One region of the Stenotrophomonas sp. YJH_SMC_29 genome, then DNA from elsewhere that is predicted to be linked to it. Evidence: riboswitches for the same ligand, from Rfam matches in the RefSeq annotation. Region 1 holds a riboswitch; the other holds the start of a gene.
The links. A riboswitch is a leader RNA that binds a small molecule or an ion and turns the genes downstream of it on or off. The one in region 1 is predicted to bind glycine.
Positions count from the first base shown of each region.

Region 2: another riboswitch for glycine. It lies ahead of gcvP (aminomethyl-transferring glycine dehydrogenase); the one in region 1 lies ahead of AC5P9I_RS15845 (trimeric intracellular cation channel family protein).

Region 1 covers NZ_JCAFUK010000015.1:32,550-43,927, forward strand. Annotated here, with positions in the region: gene AC5P9I_RS15800 (DUF3106 domain-containing protein) at 14-598, opposite strand; gene AC5P9I_RS15805 (hypothetical protein) at 591-1,601, opposite strand; gene AC5P9I_RS15810 (primosomal protein N') at 2,014-4,191, shown strand; gene AC5P9I_RS15815 (glutathione S-transferase family protein) at 4,266-4,886, opposite strand; gene AC5P9I_RS15820 (NYN domain-containing protein) at 4,998-5,777, opposite strand; gene AC5P9I_RS15825 (NAD(P)/FAD-dependent oxidoreductase) at 5,901-7,181, shown strand; gene AC5P9I_RS15830 (hypothetical protein) at 7,280-7,735, opposite strand; gene AC5P9I_RS15835 (nuclear transport factor 2 family protein) at 7,739-8,170, opposite strand; gene AC5P9I_RS15840 (GIY-YIG nuclease family protein) at 8,242-8,517, opposite strand; glycine riboswitch at 8,558-8,647, shown strand; glycine riboswitch at 8,661-8,764, shown strand; gene AC5P9I_RS15845 (trimeric intracellular cation channel family protein) at 8,849-9,466, shown strand; gene AC5P9I_RS15850 (hypothetical protein) at 9,463-9,585, shown strand; gene AC5P9I_RS15855 (3-deoxy-7-phosphoheptulonate synthase) at 9,651-10,724, opposite strand; gene AC5P9I_RS15860 (hypothetical protein) at 11,020-11,277, opposite strand.
Region 2 covers NZ_JCAFUK010000001.1:558,226-569,603, reverse strand. Annotated here, with positions in the region: gene AC5P9I_RS02715 (catalase) at 1-855, opposite strand, end outside; gene AC5P9I_RS02710 (helix-turn-helix transcriptional regulator) at 970-1,692, shown strand; gene AC5P9I_RS02705 (amino acid permease) at 1,775-3,142, shown strand; gene AC5P9I_RS02700 (VOC family protein) at 3,246-3,656, shown strand; gene gcvP (aminomethyl-transferring glycine dehydrogenase) at 3,744-6,611, opposite strand; glycine riboswitch at 6,674-6,776, opposite strand; gene AC5P9I_RS02690 (multidrug effflux MFS transporter) at 7,077-8,303, shown strand; gene AC5P9I_RS02685 (siderophore-interacting protein) at 8,445-9,341, shown strand; gene AC5P9I_RS02680 (hypothetical protein) at 9,424-9,816, shown strand; gene AC5P9I_RS02675 (M2 family metallopeptidase) at 10,288-11,378, opposite strand, start outside.

The DNA of each region.
Region 1 (11,378 bases):
CCATCCCCTTTTTCTACTGGCCGGCCTGGCGCTTGAGCCAGCTGTCGCGTTCGGCGGCGGGTACCGCGAGGAAGGCGCTGCGTACCGCATCGCGTTCCTGCGGCGGCGTGCGCTGCGCGACCAGGGTCAGCTGGGCCAGCTGCGCCGGGCTGAGTTGGCGCAGCACGGCCAGCGCCGACTCGCGTTGCTCCGGCGGCACGAATCCGAACAGTCCGTGCAGCTTGGGGAATTCCAGGCCCAGCTGCGGGCCCAGCCGCCATCCGTCGCGGAACGCCTGGTCCTGTGCCTGGAACTGCTGCCGCATGCGCTGCTGTTGATCGGCCGGCAGCGCATTGAAGCGCGCGGCGGCCTGGCGGATGCGCTCGCGCTCGGCTTCCGGCAATGCGCGCCAGGCGGCGTAGTCGGCGCGGCGCTGGCGCTGCTGCTGCGCATCCAGCTGGGCGAACTCCGCAGGGGCTGGAGTAGCAGCGGCCGACGCCGGCGTGGCCGGCGAACTGCCCGGGACCGGTGGCGGCAACGGCACGCTCAACGACTGCGGTGCGGCGGACAGGGATAGCGGCAGGGCCAGCAGCAGGCTGGCGAACATGGACTTATTCATCGGCGGCAGCGGTTTCCAGCGCGGCACTGGCCGGCTCCGGCCGGCTTGGCCTGGACTGCGATTCGTCCACCGGCAGCGGGCCGCCGGCGGCGGTCCACGCATACAGGTCGGCATCGGCGACCAGCGGGTAGTCACGATCGGCCAGCATCGCTGCGTCGTCATGGGCTTGGGCCTGGGTCGCGTCCGGCGTGGCATTGACCTTGCTCGGCGGCAGCGCTTCCACGGTCACTGGACCGGCTTCGCCCACGACGCCCTCCGGCAGCGGCGCATCACTGCCGATGGAATGCCCCTGCAGGTAGCGCCACCCCAGCGCCGCGGCCAGCAGCACTGCCACGGTCGCCAGCAGGATCAGCGGACCGCGCCAGCGCGGCTTGGCACTCGCCCGACGGCGCTTGACGTTGGCGTGGGCGGTGGCCCGCTCGTCGCGCTGGGGAGCGCGCCAGCTGGACGTCGGCGCCTCGTTGTGCGCGACGGGTGCGGCCGGCTGCTGGAGCTGCTGCAGGCGCGTGGCCGGCAGTTCACGGATACGCGCCTGCACCTGCTCGGCCAGCTGGCGCCAGGCCGCGGCGTCGGGCTGGCCATGGGCATCACGCGGGCACGCGTCGGCCAGCAGGTGCTGGTAGCCGGCCTCGTCCTGGTCGAGCACGCGCATGGCAATGCCCTCGTCGAGGCTGCCGCCCACCCGCAGCAGCAGCGCCAGGCGCGGCAGCGGCGCCATCCCGCCCAGCGCGGCCAACGGCGCGGCCCACTGCCCGCCCACCGGTTCGCGCAGTGCCTGGCGTTGCCCCAGCAGGGTCCAGAAGCGGGTCGGCCACTGCGCCATCGGCAGGTCGCTGGCAACGGCCGCGAACGCGCGCATCACCGCGACCAGGGTCTGCTCGGCACGGGCGGCGTCGCCGCACTGCAGTTCAGCCACCACCAGGGCGCGGCGCTCGACGCCACGCAGGAACGCCGACAGCGCGCCGGCCGCGGTCGAGGAAACAGGGGCGGGCACAGCCGTCATCGGTCACTCCAGAGGTCTGCCGGCATGATAGCGGCAGGCAATCGACGCCCGTAGGACTTGCGCCCACCGGCACTTCGTGCTGCAGGTTGTGCACAGCACCACGCGGGTTTCGGGGAAAACTGCGGCATCCGCCTGAATTCACTCTGTTTCAGCTTTGTTTCACACATAAGTTGTTGATTTTGATTGTTTTTGCCGTGTGGCGATTTTTTGACCAACCTGAGCGTGAGGCCGTCGCCATCGGCCTCCTGCGCGTCCGCTGGCCGGTAACGCACAACGTTATCCACAGAACATGTGGATAAGACTGAATCTCCAATGGACACCGATATTTAGGTGACATTTATGATTCAAGGGACGCCGTCCGGTCGCCCCGTCCGCTGCCATCCGCGCGCGCATGGCCCGGTACACTGGCCCGATGCTTTCACCGATTCCGACCCTGCAGGTCGCCCTGCCCGTCCCGCTGCCGCGCCTGTTCGACTACCTGCCACCGGAAGGCGATGGCCCTGCGATTGCGGTCGGCTGCCGCCTGAAAGTGCCGTTCGGCAACCGGGAGCTGGTCGGTGTCGTGACCGGCCACGGACAGACGGACGACGGGCAGGGGCTGCGCCAGGCCCTGGCGTGGTGCGACCCGCAGCCGTTGCTGCAGGGCGAGCTGTGGCAAAGCCTGCAATGGCTGGCGCGCTACACCCACGCGCCGCTGGGCGAGGTCGTCAGCACCGCCCTGCCCGGTCCGCTGCGGCATGGTGAGGCCCTGCCCGACACCCACCATTGGGGCTGGCAGCTGACAACCGAGGGCCATGCCCAGCGCGCGACGCTGCGCGCCGGCAGCCGGCCGCGGCAATTGGCCGAACTGCTGGCCGACGCCATCGTCGATGAAGACGTGCTGGGCGAACGCATGGAGGATTGGCGCACTGCCGCACGCAGCCTGGCCAAGCGCGCCCTGGCCGAGCGCGTCGCGCTGGCAGTGGCGCCCCAACACGCGCAGCCGCTGCCGGGCCCTACCCTCAACCCGGACCAGGCCGCCGCCGTGGCCGCGATCACCGCCGCCGAAGGCTTCCAGCCGTTCCTGCTCGATGGCGTGACCGGCAGCGGCAAGACCGAGGTCTACCTGCAGGCGATCATCCATTGCCTGGCGCACGGCAGGCAGGCGCTGGTGCTGGTACCGGAAATCGGCCTCACCCCACAGACCCTGGCCCGCTTCCGTGGTCGCCTCGGCATTGCGGTGCATGCGCTGCATTCGGGCTTGAACGACAACGAGCGCGCGCGCGTCTGGGCAGCGGCCTCTCGCGGCGAAGCGCGGGTCATCGTCGGCACCCGCTCGGCGGTGTTCACGCCGTTGCCGCAGGCCGGCCTGTTGATCGTCGACGAGGAACACGACGGCAGCTACAAGCAGCAGGATGGCATCCGCTACCACGCGCGCGATTTCGCCCTGGTCCGGGCCAAGGCGCTGGGCATTCCGGTACTGCTCGGCAGCGCCACGCCCTCGCTGGAAACCCTGCACAACGCCTACGCAGGCCGCTACACCCACCTGCGCCTGAAGCAGCGTGCCGGCGATGCGCGGCCACCGCGCGTACGTATCCTCGACGTACGCAAGCGGCCGCTGCATGACGGCCTCTCGGCCGATGTGCTGGCCGGCATCGGCGAGCACCTGCAGCGTGGCCAGCAGGTGCTGGTGTTCAAGAACCGCCGCGGCTACGCGCCGGTGCTGCTGTGCCATGACTGCGGCTGGACTGCGCCGTGCCAGCGCTGCGACGCGCCGATGACCGTGCATGGCGGGGGCCGGCGCCTGCAATGCCACCACTGCGGCGCGCGGCAGCCGGCACCGCTGGCGTGCCCGGCCTGCGGCAGCCTGGCGCTGCAGCCGCAGGGCATCGGCACCGAACGCCTGGAAGAGCACCTCACCGCCGCCTTCGCCGACTTCCCGGTGGTGCGCATCGACCGCGGCACCACCTCGCGACGCGACGCGCTGGAACAGCAGCTGGCAAAACTGGGCGACCAACCCGGCATCCTGGTCGGCACGCAGATCCTGGCCAAGGGCCACGACCTGCCCAAGCTGACCCTGGTGGTGGTGGTGGGCATCGACGAAGGACTGTTCTCGGCCGATTTCCGCGCCAGCGAGAAACTCGCCCAGCAGCTGATCCAGGTGGCCGGTCGCGCCGGGCGTGCACGTGACCCCGGCGAGGTCTGGCTGCAGACCCACCACCCCGGGCATCCACTGCTGGAAACCCTGGTCAGCGGTGGCTACCACCCGTTTGCGCAGGCCGAGTTGAACCAGCGCCAGGCGGCCGGGTTCCCGCCATTCGCGCATCTGGCGCTGATGCGTGCTGAAGCGCAGCAGGTCGAGCATGCCAACGCATTCCTGCTGGCCGCGCGGCAGCTGCTGGGCGAACAGGACGTGGTCGAGGCCTACGGGCCGATGCCCGCACCGATGCCACGCCGCGCCGGCTACCAGCGCACGCAGCTGCTGCTGTCGGCCCTGCAGCGACCGCCCCTGCATGGCGTGCTTTCGCAACTGGTACCGCAGCTGTACGCGCTGCCGGAAGCCCGCAAGGTGCGCTGGTCGCTGGATGTGGATCCGACGGATCTGTATTGAGGGGTCAGAGCCCCTTGGTTATCGGGGCCGGATCCCTTTCCGCAGGAAAGGGCTCTGACCCCGAACGCCTTCGCTTACGTCAGCGGCGACATCACGCCGCGCTGGTAAGCTGGTCGCTCGCGCAGGCGCGCATACCACTCGGCCAGGTGCGGCAGGTCCGGGCGCTGGATCGGCAGTTCATACCAGGCGTACACCAGCGAGCCGAGCGGAATGTCGCCCATCGCGAACGTCCCGCCCGACAGCCATGGCTGCGTGGCCAGGGTGGCATCGGCCATCGCCAGGTAGTCACCGGCACGGACGATGGCCGCGTTGATGCGCGCTTCGTCACGGTCGGCCGGCGCGGTGCGCATGATGCCCCAGACCAGGTCGCTGTACAGCGGCGCCATCCGCGAAGTGCTCCAGTCCATCCACTTTTCGGCCTGCGCGCGCTCCATCGGGTCCTCGGCGTACAGCGTGCCCAGCGCATAGCGCGCGCTCAGGTAACGCACGATGGTGTTCGATTCCCACAGCGGCAGGCCGTGGTCCTCGATCACCGGCACCAGGCCGTTGGGATTCATCGCCTGGTACTCCGGCGTCTGCGTGCCGCCGTGGCTGCCGCCGACTTCGATGGATTCGTACGGCAGGCCGATCTCCTCGGCACACCACAGCACCTTGCGGACGTTGCTGGAATTGCGACGGCCCCAGATCTTCAACATGCGGGTTTTCCTTGCTGGCAATGCGAGCGGCAACGATACGCCTGATCGGTGGGTGATGTGCGTGCCGGGTGCGGGATCTGGCATCTGCAGCATGCCGGCCAGCGGCCGGCACTACCGGTTCTTTTTCGGCAGCGCGCGTACGTAGGACGACTTGCCATCCTTCTTCAGCTCGAACAGGCCGATGGCCGCCAGCAGGTCGCTGAGCTTGCCGTAGCCATAATTGCGCGGATCGAACGAGGCCTGGTTGCCGATCTGGCTGCCGACCGGCCCCAGGTGCGACCAGCCATCCTCGCCCTCGGCCGCAGACACCGCGCGGCGCAGCATCTTCACCAGCCGCGTGTCGCTGCGCATCTCCGCGCCGCTTTTGCGCGGGCGTGCATCGTCATTGGCGACGGGCTCGTTGGATGCCTGTTCGCTCGATGCCTGCTCGGCATCCGGCACACTGGCGTGGGTCTGGCCCAGCGCTTCCAGGTAGGTGAACTTCGAGCATGCGTTGACGAAGGGTTCGGGCGTTTTCTTTTCGCCGAAGCCATACACCTTCACGCCATCGGTCAGCAGGCGCATCACCATCGGGGTGAAATCGGCATCGCTGGAGACGATGGCGAAGCCATCAAGGTTGCGCGCGTACAGCAGGTCCATGGCATCGATCACCATCGCCATATCCGAGGCATTCTTGCCCTTGCTGTAGGCGAACTGCTGGATGGGGCGGATCGCATACTCATGCAGTACCGCTTCCCACCCCTTCAGTCGCGGGCTTTTCCAGTTGCCATAGGCGCGGCGCACATTGGCCACGCCGTAGCGCGCGACTTCGGCCAGGACCTCGTCGATCTTCGAGGCCGGCGCGTTGTCGGCGTCGATCAACAGGGCGATGCGCTTTTCCGGTTCGCTCATGGGCTCCTCACGGGCCGTTGCCTGAACCCGAGTATCGCCGATCCGGGCGGTCGCTGACGTGACAGGTGGCCGCCGTGCGAAGATGCCAGGCGCTTCCCCCAATGCCCCCACTGGAGTGAGTCGATGAGTCGCGAGCGCGTTCCCCACCTGGTCGTTGTCGGCGGCGGTTTTGCCGGTCTCTGGGCCACCCGTGCCTTGGCCCGCGAACGCATACGCATCACCCTGGTCGACCGCCGCAACCATCACCTGTTCCAGCCGCTGCTGTACCAGGTGGCCACCGCCGGCCTGTCCGCACCGGATATCGCTGCACCCCTGCGCCACATCCTCGGCCACCAGCGCAATGTGGAAGTCCGCCTCGGCGAAGTGGTGGCCATCGACAAGCAGGCCCGGCAGATCCGCATGGCCGATGGCAGCACGCTGGACTACGACAGCCTGCTGCTGGCCACCGGCGCCACCCACGCCTACTTCGGCAACGATCAGTGGGCCGACGATGCGCCCGGGCTGAAGACGCTGGACGATGCCATCGCACTGCGCCGCAAGCTGCTGCTGGCATTCGAGCGTGCCGAGGCCGAACCGGACCCTGCAAGGAAGGCGGCGTGGTTGAGTTTCGCCATCGTCGGCGGCGGCCCGACCGGTGTGGAACTGGCCGGCACCCTGGCCGAGATTGCACGCCACACGCTGCGCAATGAGTTCCGTCATATCGATCCGGCCAGTGCCAAGGTGCGGCTGGTGGAGGCCGGCCCACGCGTGCTGTCCTCGTTCCCGGAAGTGCTGTCGCTGAAGGCGCGCCGGCAGCTGGAAAAGCTGGGCGTGGAAGTGCTGACCGGGACCCCGGTGAGCAACATCGACAGCCAGGGTTTCACGCTCGGTGACCAGTTCGTGCCGGCGCGCACCGTGGTCTGGGCCGCCGGCGTGGCGGCGTCACCGCTGGCGCGCACGCTGGACGTGCCGCTGGATCGCGCCGGGCGCGTGCCGGTACAACCGGACCTGACCCTGCCCGATCACCCGGAGCTGTTCGTGGCCGGCGATCTGGCCGCACTGAGCCAGGCCGACGGCAAGCCGGTTCCCGGCGTGGCGCCCGCCGCCAAGCAGATGGGCAAGTACGTGGCCGAGGTGGTCCGCGCACGCCTGCACGGCACGCCCGCACCCGGCCCGTTCAAGTACGCCGACTACGGCAACCTGGCCACCATCGGCCGCATGGCCGCGATCGTGCACCTGGGACGGCTGCAACTGTCCGGCGTGCTGGCCTGGTGGTTCTGGCTGGCCGCGCACGTGTTCTTCCTGATCGGCTTCCGCAACCGCATCGTGGTGCTGCTGAACTGGGCCGTGGCGTACTGGAGCTACCAGCGCAGTGCGCGCATCATCTTCGGTGATGACCAGGAAGACCGTCGCCCCCGACGGTAGTGCCGGCCGCTGGCCGGCTGCGGCGCGGTCGGTTCCCTTTCCGCAGGAAAGGGCACTGACCCCGTCAACACCCTCCACGCATGGCGTGGCTCTAGGCTCTACTTGCTCATCGGGCCACCGGGGACCCGCCGTTTCGACCAGGTCCGGCAGAAATCCTCCTTTCTCGCAGTATCGGCAATCTGCGCGGTACTCCAATGCCGGGTGATCCAGATCGTCAATGCGGTACTGCTGAGATGCCAGCGCAGCATGCCGCGCTGTGGTTGCCGCCACAGGTGGCGCCGGGCAATCCAGAAGGCCTCCCGCTCCACTTCAGGCACCTTCTTCTTCATTCCGTCCTTGTCGAAGAACTGGGCAGTGAAGTGCCAGGGATTCATCGGCTGGTATCCCGCCCGTGGTTCACCGCTGCATGCGGCCACACCACTGGGCACGCGGTCCGCCGGCTTCGGCCGACCATCCACCAGCGCCAGCCCGAGCAGATACAGCAGGCCAGGCAGAAGCGCGACACCCGCGACCAGGACGACGACGGAGATCCATGCGTTGCCGGCGGCACGCATCGCTCACTGCGCCTTCGGTTTCGGGTACCACAGCGCGTTGACGATGACCCAGCGCTGGCCGAAGCGCCCCATGTGGAAGTAGTCGACGAACCACGGGGTTTCCAGCCGCGCCGAGGCCGCGTTGCCGGTCACGTCCAGCACCGTGCAGCGGCGATCCCATTGATCCTTCGGGGTCTTCAACGCGCCCTGCTTCGTCAACGAGACCAGTTCTTCCTTCGACATCCGGCGCAGGCCCAGGCGTTCGTCGGGTGTATCGCCGAGGACCGCGCGCTTGGCCAGGTCCGGATGCAAGGAGTGGGCGACCCGCTGCGGGTTGGCCTCCAGCTGGCCATCGACGTAGTCGTGGCAGGTGGCTTCGATGGCCGCGAGGGTGGCCGGGTCGGCGGCAGGGCTCGTTGCTGCGGAAAGAGCGAACAGCAGGGCGATCGTCGACATCCGGGTCTCCAACTCTGGGCGCGGGGCGATCATCGCATGGGCCGGGTAGCCCATCCACGCAGGGCGTGGATCTACAGAAGCGTCTCGACCGGTTCCTGCAGCCAGGCCAGCTTGCGCTCGCGGGGCTGCTGCTTGAGCTGCCACTCGGCGCGTGAGGCGGCGGCCCGGTCCGGGTACTCGCGCACGGCCAGCACGCGCAGCGGTGGCCGGGCCCGGGTATAGCGTGCGCCCTTGCCGGCCTGGTGGGCGGCGAAACGCGCGTCCACGTCGGTGCTGATGCCGGCGTAATAGCTGCCATCGCGGCATTCGAGCAGGTACAGGAACCACGGGCGGAGGGACGGGGCCATGCCCGGATTATGCCGTGCTGCACTGCAGCGGATATACTGGCGCCCGAATGCAGGAGAGAGGCGCCGCGCTGGCGCCCGCCGAAGGCGCAGGCTCCCATGATCGCTCAGGCCGGTGGGCTGGAATCCCACCAACCATGCATTCGACTCGCCGAGCTGGAGAGAGGTCACCGGGCACGCCCGGGACGATCCGCCGAAGGGGCACGCGGCCCATGCCGCTGAACTCTCAGGCAAAAGGACAGCGGGAGCGGCACCGGTCATCGTCATCCCGTCATTGCGCAGGCAGTGGCGGTCGTCGCGCATGGCCGGCCCCACCGCGCCCGGAGTCTGTCCCATGCTGCTGTCCATCATCTACCTGATTGCCATTTCCGCCGAAGCCATGACCGGCGCACTGTCCGCCGGCCGCCGCCGCATGGACCTGTTCGGCGTGGTCATGATCGCCTGCGTCACCGCCCTCGGTGGTGGATCCCTGCGCGACATCCTGCTCGGCCACTACCCGCTGGGCTGGGTGAAGCATCCGGAGTACCTGGGCTTCACCGTATGCGCGGCGCTGATCGCCACCTGGGTCGCACGCTGGATGCACCACTTCCGCCGCACGTTCCTGGTGCTCGACGGACTGGGCCTGATCGCCTTCACCCTGATCGGCTGCTCGATCGCGCGCGAAGCCGGCCATGCGATGCCGATCGTGCTGATCGCCGGCATGCTGACCGGCGCGTTCGGCGGCGTGCTGCGCGACATCCTCTGCAACGAGGTGCCGCTGATCTTCCAGAAGGAGCTGTACGCGATCATCGCGCTGCTGACCGGCGCGGCGTACCTGTTGCTGCTGCACTGGGGCGTGGCCGACGCCACCGCGATCCTGTGCTGCCTGGGCGGCGGCTTCGCGCTGCGCCTGCTGGCCATCCACTACCGCTGGGAAATGCCGAAGTTCGTGTACCACGACGAAGTGCATTGAGGATCGTGTTCGCCGGGACCCGCACCACCCCGGCGATGGACCTGGCGCTGTCGCTCATGCGCAGCGCCAGGCGCATCACCGGTGCAGACGGGCCGGTCTCCAACTCCGACCGGCCCTGATCGCGGCCGCACCCCCGCAGGCGCTGGCCGCCATCCACACACGTGCCGCACTCAAGCGGCTTCCATCAGGCGGCTTCGGACACCTTCACTTCACGACGGGCGCGCACGGCCGCAGCCAGCCGCTCCAGCACCGTCACCGTGGTATCCCAGTCGATGCAGCCATCGGTGATGCTCTGCCCGTAGACCAGCGGCTGGCCTTCCACCAGTTCCTGGCGGCCACCGATCAGATGGCTCTCGATCATCACGCCGACGATGCGCTGTTCGCCCTCTTCCAGCTGAGCGGCGATGTCGTCGATCACCTTCGGCTGGTTTTCCGGGTTCTTCAGGCTGTTGGCATGGCTGGCATCGATCATCAGCCGGGTCGGCAGCTTGGCCTTGGCCAGCACCTGGCAGGCCTCGCCGACGCTGCCTGCGTCATAGTTCGGCTGCTTGCCGCCGCGCAGGATCACGTGGCAATCCGGGTTGCCGGTGGTCGACACGATGGCGGTGCCGCCCTGCTTGGTGACCGACAGGAAGTGATGCGGATTGGACGCCGCCCCCACCGCGTCAGCGGCGATCTTGACGTTGCCATCGGTGCCGTTCTTGAAGCCGACCGGGCACGACAGCCCCGAGGCAAGCTCACGATGCACCTGGCTTTCGGTGGTACGCGCGCCGATCGCGCCCCACGCCACCAGGTCGGCGATGTACTGCGGCGAGATCACGTCGAGGAACTCGACACCGGCCGGCAGGCCGAGCTTGTTGATGTCGCGCAGCAGGCCTCGGGCGATGCGCAGGCCCTTGTCGATCCTGAAGCTGCCGTCCAGGTCCGGATCATTGATCAGACCCTTCCAGCCCACCGTGGTGCGCGGCTTCTCGAAGTAGACGCGCATGACGATTTCCAGTTCGCCGGCCAGTGCATCGCGCAGCGGCTTGAGGCGCTGGGCGTACTCGATGGCGGCGTTGGGATCATGGATCGAGCACGGGCCCACCACCACGGCCAGGCGGTCGTCACGGCCGTGCAGGATCTGGTGCAGGGCCGCGCGCGAGGCGCTGACGGTGTCGGAAGCTTCATCGTCACAGGGCAGCATCGCCAGCAGCTGGGCGGGCGGTGTCAGCGGTTCGATGGTGCGGATACGCAGGTCGTCGGTGTGCGGGGGCATTGGGGGAGATCTCCGGAACGTTGGGGGTCCCCAGCGTGGCGACATGAAAAAAGCCGCCAGGTTCGCTGGCGGCTTTCGGGAATGCGTCTGAAGCTTTCTTCAGGGTGAGCGCAGTCCTTCCTCCGCCAGTGGCTTCGGAAAGTAATACCAGTAAAAGCGGGTAGCGGCTGCGTTCATGGGATCTATTGATAGCACAGCTTTTGCGCAGTGCAAAATGTTTCATCCGCAACTGGGGACGTGGTTCAGCGAGGTGGGCTCCAGCGCTGCCTCCGTGGCGGCAGCCACGCAACGTCGGTCATTTGCCATGCACTTCCACGTCCAGCAGCAGGCCTTCGTGGATGTCCGCCCAGCGATCCAGGACGCGGTCCAGCTCCTGCCTGGCCTCGTCCAGCTGCTCGGGGTTGAGCAGGGAGCGCGTTGTATAGAGATCGGAGACCAACCGCCGCAGGGTCGCTTCCGGGATGGCCACCGACGGCCCTTCCAGCCCCGGCAACTGCAATGCCGGGCTGTCGCCAAGCGGGCCGAACAGCGTGACCTGGAGCGTGCTCTGCATGATCAACTCCCCTGCGGATGGACATGGGCAATGCCCTGTTTACCGCGTCCGGGTGACCGGCGCATGTGCCATGCGCGTCCGGGGTGCAGGCGGGGGTGGCG
Region 2 (11,378 bases), on a different contig from region 1:
GCGCTGGATGGCCTCGAACAGGTCGCGGCGATGGAAGTCGTTGTCGGCCGATTGCAGTTTCAACGCTTCGTCCCAGACCGTGGACTGGATGCCCAGCTTGGGCCGCCAGTGGAACTTGACGAACGTCGACTCGCCGGCCTCGTTCAGCAGGCGGAAGCTGTGCACACCGAAGCCTTCGATCATCCGCAGCGAACGCGGGATGGCGCGGTCGCTCATCGCCCACATGATCATGTGCATCGATTCGGGCATCAGCGAAATGAAGTCCCAGAAGGTGTCATGGGCCGAAGCGGCCTGCGGGAAGGCGCGGTCCGGCTCCATCTTCACTGCGTGCACCAGGTCCGGGAACTTCATCGCGTCCTGGATGAAGAACACCGGGATGTTGTTGCCGACCAGATCCCAGTTGCCCTCCTTGGTATAGAACTTGACCGCAAAGCCGCGCACGTCGCGTGGGGTATCCACCGAGCCTGCGCCACCGGCCACGGTCGAGAAGCGGGTGAACACCGGCGTCTTCACTCCCACCTCGGTGAGGATGCGCGCGCGGGTATGGCGCGACAGCGAACGGGTCAACTCGAAGTAGCCGTGCGCGGCGCTGCCGCGGGCATGCACGATGCGCTCGGGAATGCGTTCGTGATCGAAGTGGGTGATCTTCTCGCGGAGGATGAAGTCCTCCAGCAGCGTAGGACCCCTCGGTCCCTGCCGCAGCGAGTTCTGGTTGTCTGCCACCGGAATGCCCTGGTCGGTGGTCATTGCCGGGTGGCTGCCGCCGGCCTGGAGGTGCAGCTCGCCGCCTTGGCCGCGATGCAGGTCTTCGGGGTGGGCAGTTGCGCGCTTGCCGGTGGGCTTGCTGGCGGCCATGGACGGTGGCTCCGGATCGTCAAGGGGAGCCACCACACTGGGACCGGTCCCGTTAAACCACGGTCCGGCAAAGGTGAACGTACGGGCAAAAGCAGGCTCGGGTATGCTTGCCGCATGCGAGTCGAGCCCGCCGACATCGAAGCCCTGTTCGACGCCATCCCGGATGTGCTGTTCTTCATCAAGGACCGCCAGGGGCGTTACACCCACGTCAACCAGACCATGCTGCGGCGGCTGGGCCTGCGCGCGCGCAAGGACGTGATCGGGCGTACCGCAGCCGAGATCTACCCGACCGGCCTCAGCGCCGACTACGTCGACCAGGACGCCCGCGTCCTGTCCGGCGAGGTGATCGAGAACCTGATGGAGCTGCACCTGTTCGCCAACCGCGAACCGGGCTGGTGCCTGACCTGCAAGCGTCCGCTGGTGGTTGATGGCGCCATCGCGGGCCTGATCGGCATTTCCCGCGACCTGGGCCAGAAGGACAGCCTGGGCACCCAGTACGAACAGCTGCGGCTGGCGCTGGCCCATCTCAACGCGCACTACGCCGAGAACGTGCGCATGCAGACGCTGCTGGACATCACCGGCTTCTCGCTGTCCAAGCTGGAGCGCAGCTTCCGCAAGGTGTTCCAGATGACCCCGCAGCAAGTGCTGACCCGGCTTCGGATCCAGATGGCCATGCACCTGCTGCATGGCGACGACAGCATTGCCTGCATCGGCCAGGCCTGCGGTTTCAGCGACCAGAGCGCGTTCACCCGCAAGTTCAAGGCTGAAACCGGTTTCTCGCCGCGTGCCTATCGCGCCCGTATCGGCGGTGGTATCGGCGAGCCGGCGCTGGCCTGAGCCGGCTGCTGCGCTGTGCCTATCCGGGCAGGCACGGGACAGGGTAAGGTGTCGCCCCTGTAGCCCGCCGCCAGCCCCGCCGATGCCCAACTCGATTCCGACCGCTTCGCCGTCCCGCCTCGGACATTCGCTCAAGCCCCGCCAGCTGATCATGATGGGCCTGGGCAGCGCCATCGGCGCCGGCCTGTTCCTCGGCTCGGGCGTGGGAGTGCAGGCCGCCGGGCCGGCGGTGCTGGTGTCCTATCTGGTGGCCGGCGCGCTGGTGATCATCGTCATGAACGCGCTGGGCGAGATGGCGGCGGCCAAGCCGACCAGTGGCGCGTTCTCGGTCTATGCCGCCGATGCCATGGGCGCCACCGCGGGCGCCACGGTGGGCTGGCTGTGGTGGGTGCAGCTGGTGATCGTGATCGCCGCCGAAGCGGTGGGCGCGGCCGGGCTGCTGGCGACGGTCTGGCCGGCCGTACCGGTGCCGATGGCGGCGTTGGCCTTCATGCTGTTCTTCACCGCGATCAACCTGCTGGGGGTGAAGAACTTCGGCGAGTTCGAATTCTGGTTTGCCATCCTCAAGGTCGCGGCGATCCTGGCGTTCATCGCCATTGGCGTGGCGCTGCTGATGGGATGGCTGCCGCAGGTGACCTCCCCGGGCCTGAGCAACTTCACCGAACACGGTGGTTTTGCACCGAAGGGCCTGGCCGGGATCGGCGCGGCGCTGCTGGTGGTGGTGTTCGCCTTCGGCGGCACCGAGATCGTGGCCGTTGCCGCAGCCGAGACCGAAGACCCGGAGCGCAGCATCGCCCGGGCCATCCGCACCGTGGCCTGGCGCATCCTGGTGTTCTACATCGGCTCGCTGAGCGTGATCATCGCGGTGGTCCCGTGGACCAGCGAGGCGCTGAAGTCGCCCTTCGCCGCCGTGCTGGACATTGCCCGTATTCCGGGCGCGGGCACCGCCATCACCCTGATCGCGGTGATCGCGCTGCTGTCGGCGCTCAATGCCAACCTCTACGGCGCCTCGCGCATGATGTACTCGCTGGCGCAGCGCCGCGAAGCGCCGGCCGTGCTGGGCTGGACCGATCCGCGCCAGGTGCCGGTGATTGCCGTGCTGGCCAGCGTGCTGTTCGGTTTCGCCGCCACGGTGATGGAACTGCTGTTCCCCGACCGGGTGCTGCCGGTGCTGCTGAACATCGTCGGTTCCACCTGCCTGCTGGTGTGGACGCTGTCGCTGGTGTCGCAGCTGGTGCTGCGCCGCCGCGCGGATCGGCGTGGCACCCGGCTGCCGTTCCGCATGGCCGGCTTCCCGTGGCTGACCTGCTGTGCACTGGCGATTCTGGCGCTGATCTTCGGCCTGCTGCTGAGTGAATCGCACACGCGCCTGCAGTTCCTGTCGATGGTGGCGCTGACGGCCACGATCGCCGCCGGCAGCGCCATCGCCCGGCGCATGCGCGAGGCTTGATGGGGGGTGCCGGCCGGCGGCCGGCACTACCACGGGGGCTGCACATCCGCCGTGCCATCCTGATCGTGTAGGCCGTCAACGGCCTGTCGACCAGGAGTACCGCATGCTGCGCAGCCGTCCCTTCCTGATGTTCACCGGCCAGGCCGAGGCCGCGCTGGCCCTGTACGCCGAAGCCTTTGCCGATTTCCGCCTGCTGGCCCTGCAGCGCCATCCTGACGGTGCCGGCGCTGGCGTGTCCGGCCAGGTCCGCCAGGCCATCTTCCTGCTCGGCGGTACCCACTACCTGTGCTTCGACAGCCTGGACGTGCACGATTTCACCTTCTCGCCGTCGATCTCGCTGTTCGTCGAGTGTTCCGGTGCCGAACAGTTCGAGCGCGCGGCACGCGTGCTGGGCGAGGGCGGGCACTGGCTGATGCCGGTGGGCGAGTACGATTTCAGCAACCGCTACGGCTGGGTGCAGGACCGCTTCGGCGTATCGTGGCAGTTGAGCCTGGGGCAGATGCCGGACCCGTGATTATTGTGGGTGTGGACCTTGGCCCACACGCCCTTATGAGAACGGCCCGCTTTCGCGGGCCGTTTTGTCATCCGATGCAGCGGGGAATCACGCCTCGACTTCATCATCCTTGTAGGCATCGACCGGGATGCAGGCGCACATCACGTTCTTGTCGCCGTACACGTTGTCCACGCGCGCCACCGGCGGCCAGTACTTGCTCTGCTTCAGGCTGGCCAGCGGGAAGGCGGCCAGCTCGCGCGGATAGGCGTGGGTCCACTCGCTGGCGGTCACCGCGGTGGCAGTGTGCGGCGCGTTCTTCAGCGGATTGTCCTCGCGGTCCAGCCGGCCGTCTTCGATCGCGGTGATTTCCTCGCGGATCTGGATCATCGCGTCGACGAAACGATCCAGTTCGTGCAGCGACTCGCTCTCGGTCGGTTCGACCATCAGCGTGCCCGCCACCGGGAAGCTCAGGGTGGGGGCGTGGAAGCCGAAGTCGATCAGGCGCTTGGCCACGTCCTCGGCGCCGATGCCGCTGGTCTTCTCCAGCGGGCGCACGTCGAGGATGCACTCGTGGGCCACCAGGCCGTTGCGGCCGGTGTACAGCGTCTTGAAGTGCGGCGCCAGGCGCTTGGCGATGTAGTTGGCGTTGAGCTGCGCGACCTGGGTGGCCTTGCGCAGGCCTTCGCGGCCCATCATCGCGATGTACATCCAGCTGATCGGCAGGATCGAGGCGCTGCCGAAGCTGGCCGCGCTGACCATGCCGACCGGACCGTTGTCACCCAGCTTGCCCGGCAGGAACGGCGCCAGGTGCTCCTTGACCGCGCACGGGCCGACGCCCGGGCCGCCACCGCCGTGCGGGATGCAGAAGGTCTTGTGCAGGTTCAGGTGCGATACGTCCGAACCCCACTTGCCCGGCTTGGCCACGCCGACCAGCGCGTTCATGTTGGCGCCGTCGGTGTACACCTGGCCGCCGTGCTTGTGGATGATCTCGCAGATCTCGACCACCTCTTCCTCGAACACGCCGTGCGTGGACGGGTAGGTCATCATGATCGCGGCCAGGCGGTCGCTGTACTTCTCAGCGTTGAGGCGGATGTCTTCGACATCGACGTTGCCGTTGGCATCGGTCTTGGTCACCACGACCTTCATGCCGCACATCTGCGCCGAGGCGGGGTTGGTGCCGTGCGCCGAGTCCGGGATCAGGCAGATGTCGCGATGGCCTTCGCCGCGCGAGCGGTGGTAGGCGCGGATCGCCAACAGGCCGGCGTACTCACCCTGTGCACCCGAGTTCGGCTGCAGGCTGACCGCATCGTAGCCGGTGCATTCGACCAGCATCGCTTCCAGCGAGTCGATCAGTTCCTTGTAGCCCAGCGCCTGGTCGGCCGGCACCAGCGGATGGATCTGCGAGAACTCCGGCCAGGTCACCGGGATCATCTCGGCGGTGGCGTTGAGCTTCATCGTGCACGAGCCCAGCGGGATCATCGTGCGGTCCATCGCCAGGTCCTTGTCGGCCAGCGAACGCAGGTAGCGCAGCAGTTCGTGCTCGCTGTGGTGGGTGTTGAACACCGGATGGGTCAGGAACGCGGACTGGCGCAGCAGGCCGGCCGGCAGTGCGTCGGCGGTGCTGGCATCCAGCGCATCGATGTCGGCCTGCGCGCCGAACACGGCGGCCAGCGCGACCACGTCGGCGCGGGTGGCGGTCTCGTCCAGGCTGATGCCGACCGAGTCGCTGTCGATCGCGCGCAGGTTGTAACCGGCGGCGCGTGCCTTGGCGTGGATCTCATCGGCATGCACGCCGGTGATGTGCAGGGTATCGAAGAAGTCGCCACCGACCTGCACGCCGGCCTTGCGCAGCGCCGCGGCCAGGATCGAGGCCAGGCGGTGGGTGCGGCGGGCGATGCGGGTCAGGCCTTCCGGGCCGTGGTAGACGGCATACATCGAGGCCATCACCGCCAGCAGGACCTGTGCGGTACAGATGTTGGAGGTGGCCTTCTCGCGGCGGATGTGCTGCTCGCGGGTCTGCAGGGTCAGGCGATAGGCCGGGTTGCCCTGGGCATCGATGGAGACACCGATCAGGCGGCCCGGCATCGAGCGCTTGTAGGCGTCACGGCAGGCCATGAACGCGGCGTGCGGGCCGCCGAAGCCGAACGGCACGCCGAAACGCTGGCTGTTGCCGACCACGATGTCCGCGCCCCATTCGCCGGGTGCGGCCAGCAGGGTCAGCGCCAGCAGGTCGGTGGCCACGGCCACCAGGCCGCCGCGTGCGTGCACGGCCTCGACCAGGGCCTTGTAATCGCCGATCTGGCCGAAGGTGTCCGGGTACTGCAGCAGCAGGCCGAAGGCTTCTGCTTCCAGTGCCTCGGCCGGGGTGCCGACGCGCAGCACGATGCCCATGGGCTCGGCGCGGGTGCGCAGCAGTTCCAGGGTCTGCGGGTGCACGGCATCGTGCACGAAGAAGGTGTCCGACTTCGACTTGGCGGAACGCTTGGCCAGGGTCATCGCTTCGGCCGCTGCGGTCGCTTCGTCCAGCAGCGAAGCGTTGGCGATTTCCATGCCGGTGAGGTCGGCGCACAGGGTCTGGAAGTTGATCAGCGCTTCCATGCGGCCCTGCGAGATTTCCGCCTGGTACGGGGTGTAGGCGGTGTACCAGGCCGGGTTTTCCAGGATGTTGCGCAGGATCACGTTCGGCGTGTGGGTACCGTAGTAGCCCTGGCCGATGAAGCTGCGCAGCACGGTGTTCTTGTCGGCGATCGCACGGATCTTCGCCAGTGCCTGCACTTCGGTCATCGATTCGGGCAGTGCCAGCGGTGCCGGCGACTTGATCTTGGCCGGCACGATGGCATCGGTCATCGCATCCAGCGACGCGTGGCCGACGACGTCGAGCATCTGCGCGATCTCGGCATCGTTGGGGCCGATGTGGCGCTCGACGAACGCATTGTGGTGCTCGAGCTCACGCAGGGAAGGGGTGTTCTGGGACATGGCGAAGGATCCGTCAGGAAAGGGCACACGCACGGGCACAAGCCGCCGGTCGGCGGTCTGCGGGGCGCCCCTCTGTCCTTTTGCCTGAGAGTTTGGAAGCGCGGAAAACCGCGGCTTCGTGCCCCTTCGGCGCCGGATCGAACCGGTCTCTCCAGAGTTCTGTTACGGGTGGTATCGGGCCTGAGCGATTACGGGCGTTGCGCCTTCGGCAGCGGTGTTCCGCTTCTCCCACCGTGTTGCCTGCCGATTATAGCCCGTTGCGGGCCCGCCGGCCGCCTCCGGGGCCGGCCGCCGCGCCTGAATGGCCGATGGCCCGGCCATGCGTTTTGTGCACCGCTGCATGGCATCGGGCGCAATCCCCACCTATCATGGCTGGATACCCGAATTCATCTGGCGCCGTCCCTGCAGAAGGGGGACCGGCGCCCGCCGTGCGTGCCACGCATGGCCCTGCCGGACGCCTTCATCATGACCGCCGCTGCTGCTCCCTCCACCCGCCGCATGGCCCTGCTGCTTGCCGGCCTGGCCATGTTCGGCCCGTTCTCGATCGACACCATCTTCCCGGCCTTCCCGCAGCTGGCGCAGCGCCTGGCGGTGGACGAGGTGGCGGTGCAGCAGACCATCAGCGTGTACCTGCTGTTCTACGGCCTGATGAGCCTGGCGCACGGCCCGCTGTCCGATGCGTGGGGCCGCAAGCGGGTGATCCTCGGCGGCCTGGTAGTCTTCGCCGGCGCCTCGGTGGGCTGCGCGCTGTCCACCGACCTGACCACGCTGCTGGCGTTCCGCGCGCTGCAGGGCCTGTCTGCGGGCGTCGGCATGATCGTCGGCCGCGCGGTGATCCGCGATCTCTACCATGGCCACGATGCGCAGCGCTTGATGAGCCAGGTATCGATGCTGTTCGGCATCGCACCGGCGATCGCGCCGATCATCGGCGGCTGGATCCTGCTCAGTGGCGCGGGCTGGCCGCTGATTTTCTGGTTCCTGGTGGTGTTCTCGCTGGTCCTGCTGGTCGCCACCGCACGCTACCTGCCGGAGACCCATCCGCTTGCAGCACGTGTGCCGCTGTCGCCGCGCGTGCTGCTGCGCGACTACGTGCGCATCGGCTTCAACCCACGCTTCCTGCGCCTGGCGCTGGCTGGCAGCATCGGCTTCGGCGGCATCTTCCTCTACATCTCCTCGGCGCCGGTGTTCGTGATGCAGCACCTGCACCTGGGCGAGGGCGGCTTCGCCTGGCTGTTCATTCCCACCATCGGCGGCATGACCACCGGCTCGTTCCTTTCCGGGCGCATGGCCGGGCACACCACGCCCACCCGGCAGGTGTCCATCGGCTTCGGCCTGTGCGCGCTGTCGGTGCTGCTGAACGTCGGCTACGTGGCGCTGTCGCCGCAGTTCGTGCTGCCGTGGGCAGTGCTGCCGATCTTCCTCGGTGGCATGGGCATGGCGCTGATCTTCCCGATCCTGGCGCTGGCGGTGCTGGACATGTACCCGCACCAGCGCGGCCTGGCCTCGTCGCTGCAGGCGTTCGTGCAGCTGATGATCAGCACCGTGGTGGCCGGCGTGGTGTCGCCGCTGCTGAGTGCCAGCCCGCTGCACCTGGCGTTGGGCCAGGCCGGGTTCTTCGGCGCCGGCTTCGTGTTCTGGTACTGGGAACACCAGCGCGAACGCGCGGCGCAGGCGGCCTGCACGGGCCATTGAGCAGCACGCAGGGGTAGGGCGGGCGGTGGCGCCCGCAACGCTTGCGACGGGAAATCACCGGGCTAGGCTGGGCACTCCAGCCAGCCGGTGCGCGGATGCACCACAGCCAGCCGATCCGATGCCGTTGCATGAGGTTTCCCGATGGCTGCGCAGCAGACCTACCGCCTGTTCGAGGTGGCGCTGAAGGAGCGCCGCGTTCTTTCCCCTTCCCTGGATCGCATGGTGTTCACCGGTGCCGACGTGGCGCGGATGAAGACCGAAGGCCCGGACCAGCGCATCAAGGTGTTCTTCCCCTTGCCTGGCCAGCGGGTGCCGCAGGTCCCCAGCGGTGCGGACTGGTACCGGCGCTACCGGGCGCTGCCGGATGATCAGCGCCCACCGATGCGCACCTACACACTGCGCCAGTTGCGCGCCGAGCAGGGCGAGGTCGACGTCGATTTCGTCCTCCACGGCGAGACCGGGCCAGCGTCGCGCTGGGCGATCCACGCACGCCCGGGCGACCGGGTGCTGCTGCTGGCCCCGGACGCCGACTGCGCCGACAGCAGCGAGGGCTGGGAATGGAAACCGCCGGTCGGCGTCGGCCAGGTGCTGCTGGTGGCCGATGAAACCGCGCTACCGGCGGTGGCCGGCATCCTCGAGGAACTGGCGGCCAGGGTGGATCCGCCGCGCACGCTGGCGCTGCTGGAAGTGGCCCAGGCCGGCGACGCGGTGCGCCTGAAGGCACCGGCCACGGCCGAGCTGGTCTGGCTGCCGCGCGGGCGGGCCAGCTACGGACAGCCGCTGCTGCAGGCGGTCCAGGCGCGCCTGGCCGCCGCTCCCGGCGGGGTAGCGGGGGAGGCGCTGGAGGAGATCGACGTCGATACGCAGATCCTCTGGGAACAGGCCGATTCCCGCGTGGCCGGTCCGCTGTATGCCTGGGTGGCGGGCGAGGCGGGGGCGGTGATGGCGATCCGGCGCCACCTGCTGCGCGCGTGCGGGCTGGATCGCCGCGCGATCACCTTCATGGGCTACTGGCGGCAGGGCAGGGTGCTGGATTGACCGTGTCGAACCGGGGCCGCGTGAAACGGCCTGGCCGGCGGGGTGGGTTATCCTTGCGCCCCCCTCGCCGCGGTACCGCACGATGTCCACCACCTCCAAGATCCGCCGCGACCAGCGCCGTCGCCAGGAAAAGCAGGCCGCCAACAAGGCCGCCGCCCAGGCGTCGCCGGTGGAGCCGCATGCCGAACTGCGCGACGCGCAGCGCACCCTGCTGGCCGGTGTCGTGCGCCGCGACGGCGAATGGGTGCTGGGCATGGATGGCCGTATCGCCGGCCACAGTGACTCCGCCGCGCAGGTCCTGGCGCTGATCATGCAGGCCGGTGAACTGCACGAACGCAATGGCACGCCGGTGCGCCTGATGTACTCCGATGCACTGCGTGATGCCGCGCAGGCCGAAGCGAAGGAGAAGGGCCAGACGTTCGAGGAGTTCAAGGCGGAGCTGGCTGCGGCGATGGCCGCGAAGAAGGACAGCTGATCGCGGTTGGGATAGCGCCGGCCGCTGGCCGGCTGCCAGACGGATTTCCACCGTGCAGTTGCCGGCCAGCGGCCGGCACTACCAGAATGGGACGGATCCTCGCGGACCCGCCCCTTTTCTCATTTCGCCGCCGGGGCCGCGCTGGCCTGCCAGCCGCACACCTAGCCTTTGCTTGATCGCTGTTCCGGTAGAGCCGGCCGCTGGCCGGCTGCCAGACGGATTTCCACCGTGCAGTTGCCGGCCAGCGGCCGGCACTACCAGGAAGGGGCGGATCCTCGCGGACCCGCCCCTTTTCTCATTTCGCCGCCGGGGCCGCGTTGGCCTGCCAGCCGCACATCTGGCCTTTGCTTGATCGCTGTTCCGGTAGAGCCGGCCGCTGGCCGGCTGCCCGCGGGGTCTTCATCGCGTAATTGCCGGCCAGCGGCCGGCACGACCAGGAAGAGGCGGATCCTCGCGGACCCGCCCCTTTTCTCATTTCGCCGCCGGGGCCGCGTTGGCCTGCCAGCCGCACATCTGGCCTTCGTTCTGCTGCTTGAGCCACTCGTTGACCGGGGTGAAGTACTCGATCATCGGGCCGGCATCGAGCTTGTCGGTGCCGGTCAGCTCCTTCAGCGTGGCCTGCCACGGCTGGCTGGCACCCTTGCTCAGCATCGCCCAGTACTTCTGGCCGGCTTCCTTGTTGCCGTAGAAGGTGCACTCATGCAGCGGGCCCTTGTAGCCGGCCGCATCGCACAGGCCCTTGTAGAACTGGAACTGCAGGATGCGCGCCAGGAAGTAGCGGGTGTAGGGGGTGTTGCCCGGCACGTGGTACTTCGCGCCCGGGTCGAAGAATTCTTCGCCACGGGTGCTGGCCGGGGCCACGCCCTGGTACTTGGCCTTCAGGTCCCACCACGCCTTGTTGTAGTTGTCGGCGGTGATCGAGCCATCGAACACGCCCCAGCGCCAGCGGTCGATCATCAGCCCGAACGGCAGGAACGACACGCCCGACAGCGCCATGCGCATCTGGTTGTTGATGACCGCTTCGCGGCTTTCGGTCGGCGCATCGACCAGGCCGATCGAGCTGAGGTACTTGGGCGTCATCGCCAGCACGATGGTGTCGCCGATCGCTTCGTGGAAGCCATCGTTGGCACCGCCCTGGAACAGCGGCGGCAGCGGGTTGTAGGCCAGGTCGTAATAGATGTGGCCCAGCTCATGGTAGATGGTGGTGAAGTTCTCTTCGTTCGGCTTGATGCACATCTTGGTGCGCACGTCGCCTTCCATGTTCATGTCCCAGGCGCTGGCGTGGCAGACCACGTCGCGGTCATCGGGCTTGATGAACTGGGTGCGCTCCCAGTACGACTGCGGCAGCGACGGCATGCCCAGCGACACGTAGAAGTCCTGCGCGCGTTCGGTCATCTGCCTGGCGGTACGCAGTTCGGCCTCGCGCTGCGCCTTGTACTGCGCGGCGACGTTGGCGTCCTTGCCGGCCTTGGCCAGCGCCGCGCTCAGGTTGGTCTGGTACTGCTTTTCCAGTGCCGCGGTGATGTCCAGGCTGCCGGCGCCGGGGTACGGTTCCAGCTGGT